Regions from separate parts of the Corynebacterium guangdongense genome, predicted to be linked through region 2. Evidence: riboswitches for the same ligand, from Rfam matches in the RefSeq annotation. Region 2 holds a riboswitch; the other holds the start of a gene.
What was found. Region 2 has a riboswitch for cyclic di-AMP ahead of CGUA_RS08860 (C40 family peptidase). Riboswitches for the same ligand answer to the same signal wherever they lie in the genome.
Positions count from the first base shown of each region.

Region 1: linked by a shared signal. The riboswitch ahead of CGUA_RS03850 (resuscitation-promoting factor Rpf1 domain-containing protein) and the one ahead of CGUA_RS08860 (C40 family peptidase) in region 2 are both predicted to bind cyclic di-AMP.

Region 1 is NZ_CP047654.1:802,312-805,513, forward strand. Features, by position in the region: gene CGUA_RS03840 (helicase-associated domain-containing protein) at 1-780, opposite strand, end outside; gene CGUA_RS03845 (hypothetical protein) at 846-1,037, shown strand; gene CGUA_RS03850 (resuscitation-promoting factor Rpf1 domain-containing protein) at 1,198-1,878, opposite strand; cyclic di-AMP (ydaO/yuaA leader) riboswitch at 1,884-2,070, opposite strand; gene CGUA_RS03855 (cold-shock protein) at 2,449-2,832, shown strand; gene CGUA_RS03860 (DUF2771 domain-containing protein) at 2,899-3,202, opposite strand, start outside.
Region 2 is NZ_CP047654.1:1,878,305-1,881,506, forward strand. Features, by position in the region: gene CGUA_RS08855 (NlpC/P60 family protein) at 1-278, opposite strand, end outside; gene CGUA_RS08860 (C40 family peptidase) at 472-1,236, opposite strand; cyclic di-AMP (ydaO/yuaA leader) riboswitch at 1,245-1,421, opposite strand; gene CGUA_RS08865 (hypothetical protein) at 1,470-1,721, opposite strand; gene qcrB (cytochrome bc1 complex cytochrome b subunit) at 2,066-3,202, opposite strand, start outside.

The sequences.
Region 1 (3,202 bases), 1.1 Mb from region 2:
ACCGGATTCGTCCGCCCGGCGCTGGGCGTCGGGGTCGGGTCCGCCGCCGCCGGTGACCCGTTCTGAGGGGACGAGCGGGTAGTCGCCGGTCTCGGTGCCGCGCAGGACCTGGGATACGTGCCGGGGCAGGCGAACATGGTTGGCGTCGACCCGGGTGAGCAGGCCCGCCTCGATGAGCTGGGGGATTGGTCGGGAGGGATCGGCATCGATGGCGGCGTCCCGGGTGGTCCCCAGACCGCCCCCGGCAACCAGGGTGTCGAGGACCTTGCGCTGGCCGGGCTCGAGGCCGGCGATCCGCTCTGCGGTGTCCGGCCCGCCTCCCGGCGACTCCTCGCCGAGCAGCCGCCAGGACGCGGGGAGCATGCTCATCGTCTCCCGGACGAGGAGAAGCCGATCCGCTTCGCCGAAGAGAAGCGCGTGGGTGACCAGGGTGTCGACCGCGCCTTCGGCCAGGGCCGGATCCACCGGGGTCGGCGCCCGAGAGACGAGGGCTTCGGCGACGTCAGCCCGGGACACGGGGGAGAACTCGGCGCCGAGGTCGGCGGCGGCCTCCAGGGCGGCCAGCTCCAGCGTCGACAGGCCCCGCAACGCCCGGGCGACCGAGGCGCGCAGCTGGAGTCTGCCCGCTAAGGGGGTGATCGAAGGGGGGATGGGGTGAATCACATCCGGGCGGGCCCGCAGCAGTGCGGTGAGTTCGACGTCCCCCAGGTTCGCCAGCCACGTGCGGAAATCCGGCGTGTCGGGGGAGGGGGCGGTGGTCGGGGGAAAATCGCTGGCCATGGTCCGTCCCAGTGTAATCCCGGCGCCGGTTACTTTTTGCTCCGACGTTTGACAGAATGATCGGTATGGCAAACGTAGAGAAGAAGAAGTTCGTTGATCCGGGCTGGCCGGAGAACACCCCTGACGGTCACCACGCCGTCACCGAAATGATCTCTCCGCTGGCTGGTGGTTTCAGCCCGTACGGTGACGAGCTCGTCCTCCCGCTCCCCTCGGAGCACATCGGCTACGTTCACCCGTACACCCGCGTCAACCGCTAGGGCGTCGGGGACCCCGTCCCGCGCCGGTGCCCCGGACATTGTCCGGGGCACCGGCGTTCTTTCTGCTTTTCCTTGTCCTGGTGCGGATCGGCCGGAAATCGAGGGAGCCCGGGGCCACCGCGATTGGTGACCACCGGGCTCGCCGGACTGTCCGGGCGTGTTAGCGGACGGTGTTGAGGAAGGACTGCAGGTTCGGGTCGATGGTGCCGGCCCCTGCCAGCGCCGGTGCGGCGAAGGTGGCGGTGCCGGCGTAGAAGGCGTTGAAATCGTGGCGGTTGGCGTTGTAGTACTCGGTGACCGGGGCCGGGACGGTGGCGCCGTAGGAGGCCAGCGTGTCGGCGATCAGGTTGTACAGGGCATCGACGGCCAGTTCCTCGGAGGACGTCTCGGCGGAGGTGGCGGCCGAGGTCTGGGCGGAGGCGTCGGCGGACGTGTTCGCGGAGGCCGCGGACGTGGCCGAGGCGGTCGAGGCCCCCGGGTACGCGCGGTCCAGGTTCGGCGCGGAGGTCAGGCCAAGCTTGGCGGAGCAGGCCGGCCAGGCGCCCCAGCCCTGGGCGGCGAGGGTCTTCTCGGCAATGAAGATCTGCTGCTCGCGGGTGGCCTGGTTGGCGGTCGAGGCGAACTCTCCGCCGCCGAAGGCCTGCCAGGTGGAGGCCGAGAACTGCAGGCCGCCGTAGTAGCCGTTGCCGGTGTTGATGGCCCAGTTGCCACCGGACTCGCACTGTGCGAGGCGGTCCCAGTCGGAATTCGGGGCGGCGGAGGCGGCCGGCGCGAAGAGGGCGGCGGAGGCGGCGACGGCGGCGGTGGACGCGGCGAACTTGGTCAGTGCGGAGCGGGTCATGCTTGTGTTCCTCTCGTATGCGCCTGCGAGGTGAGCTGTCGGGTTCGGGAGGGAGGTACGTCGTGTGCCCGGCCGGTGGCATCCGTGGCCCGGATGTCACCGGCTTCACCCCGAGGACTCGCGATGTGCGAATCCGGTGCGCGGCTGCGCGGTGGGTTCCCCGCCCCTGTCCTGGTCATGTGAAGTTGAAGTAGGTTCCTGTCGTCATCTGTCACCGTCCCGGACAGGGTTTGGCGAAGGACGATTGCGACGACCGGCGGTTGAGCCTGGGGAGAAGAGTAACTTTTTGTAACGAATGAGTCACGCCCTGAGCACGGATTGATGTCGGTTTTCTCTCGGAAGGGAAATGGCGCCGTACTGACCTGCGTGAACGAGTCCAAAACGTTATTGTGACATTAATCACTCATCTGCTGCCAGGCTGAATGATTGGGGCCTCTGTGGTTAGTGGGAACCCTGTCCCCGAGGTATAGTTGGACATTTATTACGAGGGGCGACGGCGAAATGGCAGTGTCGTCCGCTGTCAACCCTGCCGAAAACCCCGTCCCCCGAGAAGGAAAGAGGTGATTGTTCGTGCCCGTAGGAAAAGTCAGGTGGTACGACGCGTCAAAGGGCTACGGCTTCGTCTCCAACCCGGGCGGCGAAGACGTTTTCGTCGGTAAGAACGTGCTTCCGGACGGCGTCGAGGAACTCGTCGCCGGTCAGCGTCTCGAGTTCGACTTCGCCGCCGGTCGGCGTGGCCCGCAGGCCCTGCGCGTCAAGGTGCTGGACGCTCCGCGTCGCCGCACCGTCAACCGGCGCAAGCCCGAGGAGCTGGGCAGCCTGCTCTCCGACGTCATGACCGTCATCGAGACGCAGATTCAGCCGGCGCTGAGCGCCGGCCGCTACCCGGATCGCAAGGAAGGCCGACAGGTCGCGGAGATTCTCCGGGCCGTCGCCAAGGAGCTCGACTCCTAGCACCCCGCGCAGCACTCAGCTCCGGACGCCCCGAGGGTGTCCGGAGCTGAGTGCTTTCCGCCGGGGCTACCGGCCGGTCGGGGACTGGGTGGCCACCGACCACACCGTCGCGTAGACGGTCTCGTTGCCCTCGTCGTCGGTGCCCAGCATCGCTGAGTTGACCTCGACGACCACCAACTGCGGTTCCTCCTCGGAGCCTGCGGGCGGCGCCGCGCTCACCGGGACCTCGGCGGAGGTGGCGTCGTGCGGGCCGTGCAGCTGCTGGTCGTTGGCGCCCGGGTTGTCGTAGATCGACAGCAGCGACCAGTCGTGGTCGTAGATCGACTCGTCCAGCTCGATGGTCAGGGTGTCGCCCGGGGCGGCGTCGATG
Region 2 (3,202 bases):
TTCTCCCCCGCGGTGTCCGCCTCCGCCGCGAGGCGGGCGAGGTCCTGCTCCGCGGAGTCCACGCTGTCTTCCAGCGCCTTGACCTCCTCGCTTTTCGCAGTCGCCTCGTGGGACACCGTCTCCAGCTCTGCCATGAGATCGTCCAGTTCATCCGCGCCGGCCCCCGGCGCTAGCAGGATGCCGCTGGCGGCGATCGCCGCCACGGTGGAGGTGGCTGTCAGACGGTTGGTCCGGTGATGCTTGATGCGGCGCACGAGGTTCGCTTTCTGGGGTGTCACTGTGAGGTTTTCGTTTGAAAAGTGTAGACGGGTCACCGCTTTCGAGCGCGATGAATGACTGTGATCTGGTCGTGTCTCCACCGCGTCTCCCGGTGCGCGAGCCGACGCGGGTAACCACCGGAAAACACCGCTCCCCCGGGGTGGACGGCGTCAGGCGCCGCCCACCCCGGGGGGGTGGCTCGATCTGGCGCGTCTAGAAACGGAACGCGGAGTGGATCGGCATGTAATCGATCGGACGCTGAGCGACCGGGGAGCTGGAGTTGAGGGCGTCGACCATCATGCCGTTGCCGACGTATACGGCCACGTGGGAGGCGCCGCCGTAGTAGGCGATGAGGTCGCCGGGCTGCAGCTGGCTCAGCGGGACCGGGGTGCCGGACGCTGCCTGGGCCTGCGAGGTGCGCGGAATGGACTTGCCCGCCTGGGCGTAGGCCCAGGAGGTCAGGCCGGAGCAGTCGAAGGCGTAGGGGCCGGTGGCGCCCCAGCCGTACGGGGAACCGATCTTGGACAGGGCTGCGTCGGCAATCGCCTGGCCGGTGGAGGAGGCTGCCGGGGCGGGGGCCGGCGCCGGAGCTGCCGGGGCCGGGGCCGCGACGGCTGCCGGCGCGACGACCGGCGCGGAGTAGACGACCTCGGACTCGGCCTGGTTGAGGAACTGGGTGAAGCCCGGGATCGCGGAGGACATCGGCAGGGCGCGGGCCTGGTCGATGGCCCCCTGGGCGTTGGCTCCGGAGCCGGCCTGGCCGGCCAGGGACGGGATCCAGGCCTCGATACCCGGAACGTCGGCGATGCCCGGGATGTTCTCGATGCCGGCGACCTCGGCAGAGATGCCCGTGCCGGGGACAGTGACCTCGGCGGCGTTGGCGACGCTGGGGACCAGAACGGTCGCGCTGGCGGCGGCGGCGGTGGCGGCCACGAGGCGGCGGGCGGTGCGGATGGACTGGCGACGATGCTCGGCCACGAAAAACTCCAAATTCTTCTGCGTGCCTACCGGGTTAGCTGTCGGGTGAGGAGTGAAGATCTCCCCGTCACGTTCCATACGTCCCCCGCGGGTGCAGAGTAACGCCCAAACGTGCAGTGAACCCCTGGAATTCGGGTCCCCGGTCTAATTGCGCTTGAAGGCAATCGGTTCGGCGTATTTTGTTTAGTTTCGGTTCATTGGGACCGTGCTGGTTCCGCAATGTCTCGAACAGGTTACGAAACCGCAACGAACAAAGTCCAGCCACCTTCACCCGGCGGGGTTGTTATCGCGCCGTTATCAAAAACCCGCCCTGACGGGAAGTCGGGATTGCCTTGGTGGACCAAAGTTCCTGCCCTCATCAGTTCCCGTCGTTGACGCAGTTGGGCGACGGTGTCAGTCGTGCCGGACACGAGGCCCAAATGGCCGTGCGGCACGCAGCCCACGGCGGTCAGCGCGAGAAAAGGGTCGGATGTGCGGTTGCTCACACCACCCCGCCTGCCCACCGGTTTCCGTCGGCAACCTCCGCATTCAGGCCTTTCCCACCTGCCACGCCCACCTCGGTGGCCACACCTCCACCACCTTGTGAAGGGGCCGACCGGCGAATTCGGGAGGGCGACCCCGCGGCCCGCAACGGCCCTGCCCTGTCGTGGCGGCCTCCGGGAGGCCCGCACACGCCCGCACCAGGGGGGCCACGCCACAGGCAGCATCCCGAGCCCCGTCGACGCCCCGGAGAGCCGAGGTCACCGCGCACACGTCAGAAAAAGCCTGTGCCCGCACCCCCTCGCGGGTGGTGCGGGCACAGGCTGAGCGAAACTATTCGCGCCGGGGACTAGTGGTCCAGGCCCCTGCGACGGTCAGCCTCGACGTTCGCCTTGTTGAGGGCCTCGAACATCTCGTGCTCCTCGCGGGCGTTCTCCTGCTGAATGCGGTGACGCTTCGCCATCAGCGACGGGTCATCCGGGCTGAAGTAGCCGGAGGTCTCGGAGTCCGCGAAACCAAGCTGGTTGAGCTGCTTCGGCACGTAGGAACCGGCGTACTCGAGCGGGACCGGGTGGCCGTGCTCGTCGACCGGGCCCAGCGGCTGGTGGACCTCGATGAAGGCGCCGTTCGGCAGCTGCTTGATGACACCGGTCTCGATGCCGTGCTCCAGGACCTCACGGTCGGAGCGCTGGAGACCGACGCAGATGCGGTGGGTCAGCCAGTAGGCGATCGGAGGCAGGATGATCAGGCCGATACGACCGAACCAGGTCATGGCGTTCAGGGAGATCTGGAAGAAGTGGGCCACATGGTCGTTGCCGCCCGAGATGGTGATCAGGAGGAAGAAGGTGATCGCCATTGCGCCGATGCCGGAGCGGACCGGGACGTCGCGCGGACGCTGCAGCAGGTTGTGGTGGGCATCGTCGCCCGTGGCGGCCTTCTCGATGAAGGGGTACCCGATCAGCAGGACGACCAGCACGATGGCGACCAGGGCGACCCAGAACGCGGACGGGATGGTGTAGTTGCCCAGGTAGAGCTCCCACGCCGGCATGACGCGGGCGAGACCGTCGGTCCAGAGCATGTAGATGTCCGGCTGGGAACCGGCGGAGACCTGGGAGGTGTTGTACGGACCCAGGTTCCAGATCGCGTTAATCGTGGTGAGCCCGGACATCAGCGCCAGGACGCCGGCGACGAACAGGCCCATGCCGATGGCCTTGGTGGCGAAGACCGGCATGATGCGGATACCGACGACGTTGTTCTCGGAACGGCCCGGTCCCGGGAACTGGGTGTGCTTCTGGAACCAGACCAGGAGGACGTGGGCCGCGATCAGGGCGAGAATGATGCCCGGGATGACCAGGACGTGGAGGATGTAGAAGCGGTCCAGCATCAGGTCGGACGGGAAGTCGCCGCCGAAGATGGCCCAGTGCAGCCAGGTGCCGACGATCGGCATGCCGACGATGATGGCGGACATGATGCGCAGGCCGACGCC